DNA from 2 places in the Dorea sp. 210702-DFI.3.17 genome. Region 2 is predicted to be linked to the other one. Evidence: riboswitches for the same ligand, from Rfam matches in the RefSeq annotation. Region 2 holds a riboswitch; the other holds the start of a gene.
The links. A riboswitch is a leader RNA that binds a small molecule or an ion and turns the genes downstream of it on or off. The one in region 2 is predicted to bind FMN.
Positions count from the first base shown of each region.

Region 1: linked by a shared signal. The riboswitch ahead of LI149_RS07815 (ECF transporter S component) and the one ahead of ribD (bifunctional diaminohydroxyphosphoribosylaminopyrimidine deaminase/5-amino-6-(5-phosphoribosylamino)uracil reductase RibD) in region 2 are both predicted to bind FMN.

Region 1 covers NZ_JAJCNB010000012.1:5,872-13,607, forward strand. The annotation lists gene LI149_RS07805 (DUF3878 family protein) at 1-342, shown strand, start outside; gene LI149_RS07810 (pyruvate carboxylase) at 820-4,257, shown strand; FMN riboswitch at 4,322-4,451, shown strand; gene LI149_RS07815 (ECF transporter S component) at 4,667-5,299, shown strand; gene LI149_RS07820 (ABC transporter substrate-binding protein) at 5,574-6,749, shown strand; gene LI149_RS07825 (branched-chain amino acid ABC transporter permease) at 6,870-7,736, shown strand, end outside.
Region 2 covers NZ_JAJCNB010000008.1:51,809-59,544, forward strand. The annotation lists gene LI149_RS06550 (FtsX-like permease family protein) at 1-1,030, shown strand, start outside; gene LI149_RS06555 (DUF5721 family protein) at 1,098-1,568, opposite strand; gene LI149_RS06560 (MATE family efflux transporter) at 1,799-3,166, shown strand; FMN riboswitch at 3,258-3,372, shown strand; gene ribD (bifunctional diaminohydroxyphosphoribosylaminopyrimidine deaminase/5-amino-6-(5-phosphoribosylamino)uracil reductase RibD) at 3,553-4,680, shown strand; gene ribE (riboflavin synthase) at 4,662-5,327, shown strand; gene LI149_RS06575 (bifunctional 3,4-dihydroxy-2-butanone-4-phosphate synthase/GTP cyclohydrolase II) at 5,367-6,584, shown strand; gene ribE (6,7-dimethyl-8-ribityllumazine synthase) at 6,610-7,083, shown strand; gene LI149_RS06585 (hypothetical protein) at 7,174-7,736, shown strand, end outside.

The sequences.
Region 1 (7,736 bases), on a different contig from region 2:
TACCGGAAACATCATGGTATGAGAACGAGTCGTTACATAGCCGTAAAATTACATCAGACAAAACATGTACGCTTCATAGAACTTCTGACAGAAAAACTCAAACAAGAAGCCGCAAACTATCCAAACCGGAGTTTCGGAAAAGAAGCTGATGAAAGACATCAGAAACTTATCAGTCAGGCAAAAAAAGAGCAGGCAGAACTTTATCAGCAGGGAATCAAATCCGAGGTACTAAGAGAAGAGCCATTCGTCACCGCACAAGACGAACTCGACTATAAGGTTTATCTCATGATTTATAAGTGGCAGGGAAAAAACAGGGGCGTCAATGTCAGAAGAATAAATTAAATTTCCAAAATAAAAAGAGCCCTCCCACCGGAAGACTCTCAAAGGAAAAAGTATGAAAAAGAAAATTGTTATTTATATCTCAGCATCTCTCTTGCTGATGTCTATATAATAATGAAAAAATGTTTTCGATTTGTGTTTAGATTGTTAAAAAAGTGTGAATCATGGAAAAGAAAAGTTTTGATGCAATTTTTATCTGTTATAGACAAGAAAAAAGGGAAAAAAGAGGCTAAAATGAATTTCACAATTTAAAATCTTGCAAATTTCATTGTTATTTTCTTAACTATCGTCAAAAAATGAAGTTGTCATATTTTTATCTTGCATTTCTCAGAAAAATCCTGTAAACTAAATCAAAAGTGCATGTAATCCGTGTGGGGCAGATGAACTATCATGCGACTTTTCGGTCAAGTTGTAATTGCCCGTGGGATTAGAGAGAAAAAGGCTAATTGCAAACCAATAAAAAAAGAGAGGAAGAAGACAATGAAACAGTTCAAGAAAGTTCTGGTGGCGAACCGTGGGGAAATCGCCATTCGAGTATTCCGCGCGCTCAATGAGCTCGGAATTGTGACAGTCAGCATTTATTCTAAGGAAGACAGATACGCTCTTTTCCGTTCCAAAGCAGACGAATCCTATCCCCTGAATCCTGATAAAGGACCAATCGATGCATATCTTGATATTGATACAATTATTAAGATCGCACTGAATGCAGGCGTAGATGCAATCCATCCTGGATATGGGTTCCTGTCAGAGAATCCGGAGTTTGTAGATGCATGTGAACAGAATGGCATTACATTTATTGGACCTTCCAGTGATATTATGAGAGCAATGGGAGATAAGATTTCTTCCAAACAGATTGCCATTGCAGCAGATGTACCGATCATCCCTGGAGTAGATCATGCGATGAAATCTTATGAAGAGGCAGCGAAAATCGCAGACATGGTCGGATATCCGATTATGCTGAAAGCTTCCAACGGTGGTGGCGGACGTGGTATGCGTATTGTCAATGATCCGGCTGATCTGGAAAAAGAATTCAACGAGGCGAGAAATGAATCTAAAAAAGCTTTCGGTGATGATATGATCTTCGTTGAGAAGTATCTGAAAGGACCAAAGCATATTGAGGTTCAGGTGATTGGAGATAATTACGGCAATGTTGTGCATCTGTTCGATCGCGACTGTTCTGTGCAGAGACGTCACCAGAAGGTCGTAGAGTATGCGCCGGCATTTACCATTCCAGACGAGACAAGAGAGAAGATTTTTGATGCAGCAATCCGTCTTTGTAAAAATGTTGGATATGTCAATGCAGGAACACTGGAGTTTCTGGTAGACAGAGATAACAATCCATACTTTATTGAAATGAACCCTCGTATTCAGGTAGAGCATACAGTCAGTGAGATGGTGACAGGAATTGATATCGTGCAGGCTCAGATCCTGGTTGCAGAAGGATATGCTCTTGATTCAGAAGAGATACATATTAAATCACAGGAAGATGTTACATGTAACGGATATTCTATTCAGACTCGTGTTACTTCTGAAGATCCGGCAAATAACTTCCTGCCGGATACAGGTGAGATGACAGTATATCGTTCCGGTTCCGGTAATGGTATCCGTCTGGACGGTGGCTGTGCATATGTCGGAGCCGTTGTATCACCACACTATGACAGTTTGCTTGTAAAGATTATTTCTCATGACCGTACCTTTGCAGGTGCAGTGAGAAAATCCGAGCGTGCCCTTCAGGAGATGCGTATCCGTGGAGTTAAGACAAATATTCCGTTCCTGATCAATGTGCTGAACCACCCGACATTCCAGTCCGGTCAGTGTTACACAACATTTATCGAGGAGACACCGGAGTTATTCCGCCTGACACACAGCCTGAACCGTGCGACTAAGATCATTGAGTTTATCGGTGATCGTATCATCAATTCTGACATGGGTAAGAAGAAACAGTTCGATAACCGTATTCTGCCGACATTTGACCATGATAAACCGGTCTATGGTGCAAGAGATGAATTTTTAAAACTTGGTGCAGAAGGCTACATGCAGAAGATTTTAAAAGAAGAAAAGCTTTATGTTACAGATACAAGTATGCGTGATGCGCAGCAGTCACTGGTGGCAACACGTATGCGTAGCAAAGATCTGTGCGGTGCCGCTTATGCGACAAATGCATTTATGCAGAACGCATTTTCAGTAGAGGCATGGGGAGGTGCTACATTTGATACAGCGTACCGATTCCTGAAGGAGTCACCGTGGAAACGTCTGACAACTTTAAGAGAGCGTATGCCGAACACATTGATCCAGATGTTGCTTCGTGCGTCCAATGCCGTTGGATACAGCAACTATCCGGACAACCTTGTAAAAGAGTTCATTCAGATCTCAGCAGAGAATGGAATCGATGTATTCCGTATTTTTGACAGTCTGAACTGGATCGAGACTATGAAACTGCCAATCGAGGAGGCACTTAAGACTGGAAAGATCGTTGAAGGTGCAATCTGTTATACAGGAGATATTACAAGTCCGAACGAGACAAAGTATACATTAGATTATTATGTGAAGATGGCGAAAGAACTGGAGTCCTTAGGATGCCATTCTATTGCGATCAAGGATATGGCAGGACTTCTGAAGCCGCTGGCAGCAAAAGAACTGATCAGCACACTGAAGAGAGAACTTCATGTACCATTACATTTGCATACACACGATTCCACGGGAAATGGTGTAAGTACTGTTATGATGGCGGCAGAATCCGGCGTAGATATTGTCGACCTGGCAATTGAGTCTATGTCATCACTGACCAGTCAGCCGTCTATGAACGCAGTAGCAGAGGCACTTCGTGGAACAAGACGTGACACAGGCCTGAAGCCGGAGGAACTGACAGAATTAAGTCACTACTACAGCCGTGTGCGTGAAGTATATGCACCATTTGAAAGTGATATGAAATCTCCAAACACAGAGATTTACAAATATGAGATTCCAGGAGGACAGTACTCCAACTTGCTTGCACAGGTAACAAGTATGGGATCACCGGATGATTTTGAAGCAATCAAGAGACTTTACAAAGACGCCAATGATCTGCTTGGAAACATCGTAAAAGTAACTCCAACTTCCAAGGCAGTTGGTGATCTGGCTATCTTTATGTACAAGAATGGCCTGACAAAAGATAATATTCTGACAGAAGGTGCTGGATTATCCTATCCGGATTCCGTCGTATCTTATTTCCAGGGTATGATGGGACAGCCGTATGGTGGATTCCCGAAGGAACTGCAGAAGATTGTCCTGAAAGATATTAAACCACTGACAGAACGTCCAGGTGCACTTCTCCCGGCAGTTGATCTGGATCAGATTAAGAAGGATCTGTGCGAGAAATATCATTATGAGGATCGCTCAGAAGCAGATATGTGCAAGAAAGCAGTCAGCTATGCGCTGTATCCGAAGGTATATGAGGACTATTGCGAACACTTTGAGATTTACAATGATGTTACAAGATTGGAAAGTCACGTATACTTCTATGGCCTTAGAAAGGGTGAGGAGACTTACTTGAAGATTGGCGAAGGAAAGGAACTTCTGATCAAATATCTGGAAGCAAGCGAGCCGGACGAGGACGGATACCGTACATTGATGTTCCAGGTAAATGGATCTATCCGTAACGTCAAGATTCTGGATAAGAAACTGGAGATCAAGACAGATCGTAAGCTTAAGGCAAGCAAGTCCAATCCGAAACAGCTTGGAGCAAATATCCCAGGTATCGTAGGAAATGTCCTTGTCAAAGAGGGAGATCCGGTCAAAGTCAATACACCGCTTCTTACTCTGGAAGCTATGAAGATGGAGACAATCGTTGTATCTACGATCGAAGGTGTTGTAGACAAGATTTATGTAAAACCAGGTGAGACAGTGCATCAGGACGATCTGATGATGTCCTTCCAGTAAAAAGATTTTTGAAAAAAGCCTTGAAAAGGACTAATCAGAGGATTATAATCAAATACAGATAAGAGAGATTCTTCGGGGCAGGGTGTAATTCCCAACCGGCGGTAAAGTCCGCGACCCGCTGCGTAAGTGTATGCAGTGGCTGATCTGGTGAGATTCCGGAACCGACAGTAAAGTCTGGATGAGAGAAGAATTATGGTGAATGTATATTAAGTCCCCCGAAGCGTAAGCGTCGGGGGATTTTGTGTTGTCAAGCATACGACAAAAAGGTTCGGTGGACCTTTTTTAGTGGTACATTCTAAAGAAGCATAGTTCCAAAAGAAGTATTCTTTCTTACGAATAAAAGAGGACAGTGTCTGAGGGTTTCATTTGCACAGATCAGACACACCGCAGATAAAAAGGAGAGAAAGAAATGAGTACAAATGTAGCAACACAGAACAAATCAAACACAGCAGGTATGTCAAAAGTAAGATTCATTACCCAGGTGGGAATGCTGGGGGCAATTGCAGTTATTTTAATGGCATTTGAAATTCCGCTTCCATTTGCACCGGCATTTTACAAGATTGATTTCAGCGAAGTTCCGGCACTGATCGGCTGCTTTGCAATGGGACCGGCAGCAGGAGCGATGATTGAACTTGTTAAAATCGTATTACATCTTCTGATCAGTGGAACATCAACAGCAGGTGTCGGTGATATTGCCAACTTTGCAATTGGTTGTGCCTTTATCCTTCCGGCAGCATGGATTTATAAAGCAAAACACTCCAGAAAAAGTGCAATGATCGGAATGGCAGCAGGAACTGTATTTATGGCATTTATCGGTTGCTTTTTAAATGCATATGTATTACTTCCGGCTTATGCAAAAGCATTTAGCATGCCAATCGATGCGTTGGTAGGAATGGGAACAGCAGTAAATGGTCATATTACGAATTTACTTACATTTGTCGTATTTGCAGTAGCACCATTTAACCTTTTGAAAGGTGCAATGGTATCCGTTGTAGTACTTCTGATCTACAAGAAGATCAGTCCGATTCTGAAAATGAGATAATATCAGCTGGGGTTTTGTTCCAACATCATTATATAGAAGGAAAATATTAAAAAATAGCAGGTGGATATATGGCACTCAATGTCAGAGTTTAAATATGACATTGAAAGCGATATGTTTACCTGTTATTATTTTATATAATAAGAAATTGTATTTTCTATTATGTAAAAAAGATTGTACTGATAAAAAAACAGAGTGAAATCTAAAATTTTCATTGACAGACGGAAAAGAAGGAGATATTATAAGGTCAATACAAAAACAGTGTTGGAGGATAGGAATTATGAAATTTAAAAAAGTTGTAAGTGCTGTATTAGTATCAGCACTGGCAGTCAGCATGATGGCAGGCTGTGGTTCTAAGAGCGGAAGCTCAGATTCAAAATCAGATGTATTTAAAATTGGTGGAATCGGACCGATGACAGGAGATGCAGCAGCATATGGTGAAGCAGTAGACAATGGTGCAAAGCTTGCTGTAGAAGAGATTAATAAAAATGGTGGAATCAATGGTAAGCAGGTTGAGTTCAAGACAGAAGATGATCAGGCAGATGCAGAGAAAGCTGTGAATGCTTACAATACTCTGAAAGACTGGGGTATGCAGATTCTTATGGGAACTGTAACATCTGGTTCTTGTACAGCAGTAGCATCTGAGACAGACAGTGATCACATGTTCCAGATCACACCTTCCGGAACAGCAGTAGAGAGCGTTCAGGATCACGACAACGTATTCCGTCTTTGCTTCTCAGATCCTGAACAGGGAACAAAATCTGCAGAGTACATTGCAAAGAACAAACTTGCAACAAAGATAGCAGTTATTTATAACAGCTCCGATGTATATTCTAATGGAATTTACACAAACTTCGCAGCAGAGGCTAAGAAAGAAGGCCTTGATGTTGTAGCAGCAGAAGCATTTACAGCAGATAATAAGACAGACTTTTCTGTACAGTTAAAGAAGGCACAGTCATCAGGAGCTGATCTTGTATTCCTTCCAATCTACTATCAGGAAGCATCTGCTATCTTACAGCAGGCAGCTAAGTTAGATTATCATCCGACATTCTTTGGATGTGATGGACTTGACGGAATCCTTGGTGTAGAGGGATTTGATAAATCTCTTGCAGAGGGAACGATGCTTCTGACACCTTATGCATCTGATGCACAGGATGAGAAGACTCAGACATTCACAAAAGCATATGAAGATAAATACGGCAATACACCAATTCAGTTTGCAGCAGATGCATATGATGCAATTTACGCTATCAAAGCTGCAGCAGAGGAAGCTGATGTAACACCGGATATGGATTACTCAGAGATGTGCGACAAATTGATGGACGCTATGACAAAGATCAAGATTGACGGTCTGACAGGTGTAGACGGAATCACATGGGAGAAGAACGGTGAGCCGAATAAGGCACCTAAGGGTGTTAAGATTGAAAATGGTGCATATGTATCCATGGACTAATTCAGCCCGATAAGTTAAAATAGTGATAAGCGGCTGCTACAGAATTGCTGTGGCAGCCTTTCTCACATATTGCATTATAATTGAGAGGTAAAAATTTTAGTTAAAGGAAGGAGAAGAAAAATGAGTTTTATATCTTATCTCATTAATGGTATCAGCCTTGGAAGTGTATATGCAATCATTGCTCTTGGCTATACCATGGTATACGGTATTGCTAAGATGTTGAACTTCGCCCACGGTGACGTTATTATGGTCGGAGCATATATCGTATTGACTTGTGTGACAGGCGCAGGTCTGAATCCAATTGTTGCAATCATTATTGCGACGATCGCCTGCACAATTTTTGGAGTTGTAATTGAAGGAGTTGCTTATCGTCCGCTTCGTAATGCGGCATCTCCACTGGCAGTTCTGATTACAGCAATCGGTGTCAGCTACCTGCTTCAGAACCTGGCACTTCTGATTTTTGGTTCTAATACGAAATCATTTCCAGAAGTCATCAAATTGCCGAACTTAAAACTGGCAGGTGGAAAGCTTACAATTACAGGAACGACCATTCTGACAATTGTACTATGTATTGTTATTATGGCAGGTCTGATGCTGTTTATTAATAAGACAAAAGCAGGTCAGGCAATGTTGGCTGTATCCGAGGACAAAGGTGCAGCACAGCTTATGGGAATTAATGTAAATAAGACTATTTCCATGACATTTGCAATCGGATCCGCACTTGCTGCAATCGCCGGTGTACTGCTCTGCTCTGCATACCCAAGCCTGACACCTTACACAGGTTCCATGCCTGGTATCAAGGCGTTCGTAGCAGCCGTATTTGGTGGAATCGGTTCTGTACCGGGAGCGCTGATAGGAGGAATTATTCTTGGAATCATTGAGATTCTCGGAAAAGCATACATTTCTTCACAGCTTGCAGATGCAATCGTATTTGCAGTTCTGATCGTGGTACTTCTTGTAAAACCTACTGGAATTCTTGGTAAGAAT
Region 2 (7,736 bases):
AGATTCCTGTTATGAAATTGCAGAATTGCAGTTCCGGGATATTCAGATGTATGATGGAAGTGTCTACCTAAAAGAAGACATTTCAGATGAGACAAGACAGAATCTCCTGGATTATATGAAGGACGATTCGGACATCAGTCATTATATGCAGACCAGCATGAAGAATGTAACACTTGTCAATGGAAAGAATAAACGTGATACTTATCAGGTCGTATTTTCGGAACCGAAAGACGTAAAAGATTATTTTGATTTCCACGACCGGAAATCAAAAGAGGAGTATACGCTTGATGATGAAGGTGTCATTATTTCTGAGAAAACCGGAAAACTTTTGAATGCAAAAGCAGGGGATACCATTGAAATTAAAGATGAAGAGAATGGTAATAAGAAAGTAAAAATTGCTCATATCTGCGAGAATTATATGGGACACTATATTTTCTTTACTCCTTCTTATTATGAGAAAGTGTATGGTGAGAATTCGGAATATAACAGTATTTTCTTTGCAGGACAAAAAGGAGATACGCAGGAAGACTACAACAAGATTGGTGAAGACATTCTGACCCAGGACGGAGCGCTTAGCGTCAGCTATATGCGTGATATTGAAAAACAGCTGGACGATATGCTAAAAAGTCTGAATCTGGTTATTGTAGTACTGATCATTTCTGCAGGAATGCTTGCATTTGTCGTACTTTATAACCTTAATACTGTTAATATCACGGAGCGGCAGAGGGAACTGGCAACCTTGAAAGTGCTGGGATTCTATGATCTGGAAGTGGCAGAACACGTATATCGTGAAAATGTACTTTTGACATTCATCGGAGCGGCGGTAGGAGTGGTGCTTGGAAAATTCCTGCATGCCTTTATCATTGATACGGTGGAAGTAGACACAGCCATGTTCGGAAGAAATATTAACTTTTCAAGTTACATGTACAGTCTGCTATTTACAATTCTGTTTTCATTGATCGTAAATGGAATTATGTATTTTAAATTGAAGAAGATTGATATGGTAGAATCACTCAAGAGTATTGAATAAATGGAATTGAAGCCAAGATGTAAGAAAAACTCCTTCCATAGATAAAACTGTGGAAGGAGTTTGGTTTTTAAAAATCAAGCTCTTGACTGGCAAAGAATTTCTGGACATATTCGTCCCAGGCTTTTTCTACGCTTTTATCCATGGTAAATGTATTCATGGAAGTCCCGGTGATGCATTGAAGTGCCAGTCCGTCATAGCGGAAATTAAGATATAGTCCCTGGATTTCCTCCGGGCGGTAGGTCAGATCATGCTCAGTGAGAAAGGATTCAAACTGATCTTTTGCTAGAGATAATATGAATTTGAAATTTAACGGAGTTTTCTTTCCACGGATTACCTGGAAGAAAAAATCGCGAACTTCTCCCCAGGTGGAATACTCCTTTTCGAAAGTTTCATCAAAAAAGTCTTTATGGATTCTTCCATCTACCTGGAAGCGGTTAAAGGTAGTTACTTCCCCCTCGATCAAGGAGAATGTATCAAATGTTGGTTTTAAAAGCAGGTGGGACATACAGACCTTTGCTTTCAGATTAAGAACGATCATAGTGAAAACCTCTCTGGATAATTATTAGAGATATTATAGCATAATTTTTGTAGCATTATAATTCTAATTTTTTAAAAAGCTTTTCAATAAATTTTAAATCGAGTATAATTATTTCTATGTGACATAGCCTTGGGGAAGGCATAATACAGTTTGCGGATATGTGCTGACTGAAAATAAGCGCAGATTTGCAAAAGATATACAGAAATAAAGAGGTAAGAGAGGAAAAAAACTTGGGGAAAAAGACAATAGAAGAAAATACGATCACGGAGGGGATTATCTGGAAGCAGCTTCTGATATTTTTCTTCCCGATCATGCTGGGAACTTTAATCCAGCAATTATATACAACCGTGGATACGATTATCGTCGGACGCTTTGTGGGGAAGGCAGCATTAGCCAGCGTAGGCGGTCCAGCGGCTGTTTTATCAACGATTGTTGTTACATTTTTTAATGGACTGGCAAATGGAGCGGCAGTTGTCATTGCGCAGTATTACGGAGCGAAAGACAAAGGAAGACTGCATACAGGACTTCATACTGCATATTTATTTTCCATTGTGGTCAGTCTCGTAATATCTGTAGTGGGAGCAGTGCTGACACCATGGCTGCTTAAGATCATGAACACTCCACAGGATATGATGGCATCATCAACCACATATTTACGCATTTATTTTATGGGAATCTTATTTACGCTGGTCTATAATATGGGAGCGGCGATCATGAGAGCAGTCGGAGATTCCAAAAGACCGCTTCTTTATCTGGTGGTCTGTTGCGTACTGAATATAGGTCTGGATATATTCATGGTAGTTATATTAAAAATGGGAATTGCAGGAGCAGCACTGGCAACCGTATTTTCCCAGTGTGTCAGCGCATTTTTTGTGACCTGGTCTTTGACAAAAGACTATGATTCTATGAAACTACAATTCAGAGAACTTCGCATGGAAGCATGTGTTCTAAAAAGAGAGTTGAAAATCGGTATACCGGGAGCTCTGCAGGCATGTGCTTACGGAGTGACCAATGTAGTCATTCAGGCATCGATCAACAGCTTTGGAACGGATACGGCAGCAGGATGGGCGGCTTATGGGAAATTAGATTTGATTTTCTGGACAGTATCCAGTGCACTGGGAGCTGCGGTCACAACATTTGTCGGACAGAATTATGGAGCAGGTAAGTGGGACCGGGTATATAAGAGTATCCGGGTAAACATTGGTATTTCTTATGTATTTACGGGTGCGATCATCTTTACATTGTATGCATTTTGTGAGCCTATGTATCATATGTTCACAACGGATCCGAAGGTGATCGACATAGGTGTGTATATGCTCCGGTTCCTGGTGCCGAGTTATCTGCTCAGCATTCTGCTTGAAAACCTGGACGGTGGACTTCGCGGAGTCGGAGATGTACTGTGGCCTACGATATTTACATTTGGAGGATTGTTTTTAATACGGCTCCCGTGGGTTATGATTTTGACTCCGATTTATCATAAGGTGGAAATTTTGCTGATCAGTTATCCGATCGCATGGGGAGGAACACTTCTATTCGTAATACCGTATTATTTTTGGAAGAAGAAAAAGTGTTTCAACAAATTATACAGTGAAAAATAAAGCGAAATTTATGGATTTTTGCGAAATAATTCTCAAAAGTCAAAAAATTCTTTACAAATAAGCAATAAAGTATTATTATACAAAAAAAGATAGAAATCTTCAGGGCAGGGTGAGATTCCCTACCGGCGGTAAAGCCCGCGAGCCGAGAGGCATGATTCGGTGAGATTCCGAAGCCGACAGTATAGTCTGGATGAGAGAAGAAGACGGTACATATAGTTTTAGTTATGAATGCGGTATCGAGGCTCTGAGATGGTAGACCATTTCAGAGTTTCTTTATTTTCATAGATAATTGGACATGAAGTTGTGATTAAAGTACCAGTGAACAAAACCCCTGTAGATCATCTGCAGGGGTTTTGTTCTAAGATAAAAAGAAAGAAGGAATGTATGTGATAGACCAGGATTATATGAAACGTGCAATAGAACTTGCAAAAAAAGGAGAAGGATGGACGAATCCTAATCCGATGGTTGGAGCGGTCATCGTAAAGGATGGACGTATTATCGGCGAAGGCTATCATGCCAGATGCGGAGAGTTGCATGCGGAACGAAATGCAATTGCTTCTCTCACTGAATCAGCCGAAGGGGCAACGCTGTACGTTACATTGGAACCATGTTGTCATTATGGAAAGACGCCGCCGTGTACGGAAGCAATTTTAGAGCAGAAGATAAAAAAAGTAGTGATTGGATCCAGAGACCCAAATCCGAAAGTGGCAGGAAAGGGAGCGAAGATATTAAGAGATGCCGGTGTAGCGGTTGTGGAAGATTTTATGAGAGACAAATGTGATGAATTAAATCCAATATTTTTTCATTATATAACGACCAAAACACCGTATGTAGTTATGAAGTATGCAATGACGTTGGATGGAAAAATTGCAACAAAGACAGGAGCTTCAAAATGGATCACCCAAGAAGCCGCACGCAGAGAAGTACAGTATATGCGTCATCGGTATATGGGAATCATGGTCGGGATAGGAACGGTACTTGCTGATGATCCAATGCTGAATGTCCGGGTAGAAGGGCTTAAAAGTCCGGTCAGGATTATCTGTGACAGTAAGTTAAGAATTCCACTGGACAGCCAGATCGTAAAAAGTGCGAGGGAGTACCGGACGATTGTAGCCTATGCAGATCTGGAGAATGTAGAGAAGAAAAAAGAAATTTTGCAGACAATGGGAGTGGAAACCGTATTTTGTCCGGATATGAAAAAACATGTTAATCTGAAGCATTTGATGGAGTATCTGGGAAAAGAAAATATCGACAGTATTTTACTGGAAGGTGGAGGAACTTTAAATGACAGTGCACTACAGGCCGGAGTTGTCCAGGAGGTGCAGGCATTTATTGCACCAAAAATCTTTGGCGGAGCAGGAAGCCGGACTCCGGTGGATGGAATTGGGATAGAGCTTCCGTCTCAGGCAGCGGTACTAAAGTTCAAGGATATCTGCCAGATTGGAGAAGACCTAAAAATTACCTGTCAGGTCTTAAGAAAAGAACAGGAGGAATTATGTTTACAGGAATTGTAGAAGAACTGGGAAAAGTCCGTTATATTCAGTTGAATGGGAATTCAGGGGTATTGGGGGTGAAGGCAGCAAAAGTACTGGAAGGTACGAAGATCGGAGACAGTATTGCGGTAAATGGAGTATGTCTGACAGTCACTTCCCTGCAGCCTGACGGATTTACGGCAGATATCATGGCAGAGACGATCAGAAGGAGCAGTCTTGGAAATTGTAAGATTGGAAGTTATGTAAATCTTGAACGGGCAATGGCAGCGGATGGAAGATTCGGAGGCCATATTGTGAGCGGCCATATTGACGGAACAGGAGTTATCAGGTCAATGATCCAAGAGGAAAATGCAGTCTGGGTATCCATTAAAACTTCACAGCGGATATTAGATCTGATCGTGGAAAAGGGGTCTGTCTGCATCGATGGAATCAGCCTGACGGTTGCGAAGGTAGACGATGAAGGGTTTCAGGTATCAGTCATTCCACATACAGGGGAAGAGACGATACTTCTGAAAAAAGCATCCGGAGATCTTGTGAATCTGGAAAATGACATAATCGGAAAATATGTAGAAAAATTAATGGGGATTGGAAAAAAAGAAGAGTCCAAATTGGAACATGAGAAAAAGACAGGAATTACAATGGAGTTTCTGGAAGAATTTGGATTTTAAATATACAGCAACAGAAAAAGAATAACGGAGGAAGAACAGATGGAACAAAAGTATCAATATAATACAGTAGAAGAGGCAATCCGGGATTTACAAGATGGAAAAATCATTCTTGTTACAGATGACCCGGACAGAGAAAATGAAGGAGACATGATCTGTGCTGCTCAGTTTGCAACCCAGGAAAATATTAATTTTATGGCAACGCATGCAAAGGGACTGATCTGTACGCCGATGAGCGCAGAACTGGCAGCAAAGCTTAATTTTCCACAGATGGTTTCAGAAAATACCGATAATCATGAAACAGCATTTACGGTATCGATTGATCACGTAGATACAACAACCGGTATATCGGCAGCAGAACGTGCATATACGATGATGAAATGTGTGGATGATACATCAAGACCAGAAGATTTCAGAAGACCGGGCCATGTATTCCCGTTGGTGGCAAAAAAAGGCGGTGTACTTGTGCGTAACGGTCACACAGAGGCAACGACAGATCTTGTAAGACTGGCGGGACTGAAAGAATGTGGTGTATGTTGTGAAATCATGAAAGAAGACGGAACGATGATGCGTACATCAGAACTCTGGGAGCTGGCTCGTAAGTATCATCTTACGTTTATCACAATCAAAGATTTGCAGGATTATTTAAGAATTCATGAAAAGCATGTAAAAGAAGAGGCGGTGGCAGATCTTCCAACACAGTATGGAGAATTTAAGATTCATGGATATGTGAATGACATTACAGGAGAGCATCATCTTGCTTTGGTAAAAGGAGAAATCGGGGAGGGAGAAAATGTACTTTGCAGAGTCCATTCAGAATGCCTGACCGGAGATGCTTTTGGTTCTCTTCGCTGTGACTGCGGATTGCAGCTTCAGACGGCAATGCGCCAGGTGGAGGAAGAGGGAAGAGGAATCATTCTCTACATGAGACAGGAGGGAAGAGGAATCGGACTGATCAATAAGATCAAAGCATATGAACTTCAGGAACGTGGATATGATACAGTCGAGGCGAATGTTCAACTGGGATTTGCCCCAGATCTCAGAGAGTACTGGGTCGGAGCTCAGATTTTATCAGACCTGGGCGTGAAATCCTTAAGACTTCTTACCAATAACCCGGATAAAGTCTATGGGCTTCAGGATTTCGGACTGGAAATTAAGGAAAGAGTACCATTAGAGATCCAGCCACAAAAATATGATCTGAATTATATGAAAACAAAACAGGAAAAAATGGGACACATTTTCAAAGAAATACAATTATAAAAAAGAATGCAGGAGGAAGAAGAACATGAAACAGATTCAGGTAATTGAAGGAAAAGTAGTAGCACCAGAGGGAATGAAAGTTGGAATCGTAGCAGCCAGATTTAATGAAATTATTGTCAATAAGTTATTAGGCGGAGCTGTTGACGGACTTGTGAGACATGGTGTAGAAGAAGAAAATATTACAGCAGCATGGGTGCCGGGAGCATTTGAAATACCAATCACAGCGCAGAAAATGGCGCAGTCAGGAAAGTACGATGCAGTCATCTGTGTAGGTGCAGTTATTCGTGGAGATACATCTCATTATGATCTGGTGTGTAACGAATCAGCAAAAGGAATTGCACAGATCGAGCTTGCAACAGGTATTCCTGTTTTATTTGGAATCATTACAACAGAAAATATTGAACAGGCAATTGCACGTGCCGGAAGTAAAGCTGGCAATAAAGGTTATGATTGTGCGTTATCAGCAATTGAGATGGTGAATCTGATAAAACAGTTATAAAATTTGACTTTTATTCTTATACAAAGTAAAATAAACTATGTATGTCTTTTTAAAGATGTACATAGTTTATTTGTTTATTGGAGAATGAAAATGTTTGAAAAGAATAAAGAAAAAATGAAGGAAAAAATGGAGCCGGATAAAGTGCTTCGTTTTGCGATTGTTGCGGTAATCCTCTTGTTTTTGATCGGTGCGCTGATTATTGGAACACGAATGATGAATCCGCGAGTGGATGCGACAGAAGGAGTAAAGAAACTGACAGAACTGGAAGATGCCAATGTTCAGAAGATTGATGCCAAGATTCAGGAATTAGAGCAGACAGAAGCAGATGAGGCGGCAGCGTGGAAAGCAAAGTCTGCAAAAGAAAAGATGGATGGCTGCATTGTGCTTGGCGACAGTACTGCACTTGGCTTCAGACAGAATGACATCTTGAGTAAGTCGCAGGTGAAGTCAAAGGATGGAGCAACGGTCAGCGATGCGGAAGGTTCCGGATTAAATGAGCTTTTGACAGCCGTAACAGAAGCAGAGACTGCACCACAGAAGCTTATCCTCTGTATCGGAAGAGGAGATGTAGCAGTCAGTGGAGAGACAGCGGATGCATTTGCAGCGAATTACAAAAGCTTTGTTGAGCAGGTGAAAGCAGCATTGCCGGATAC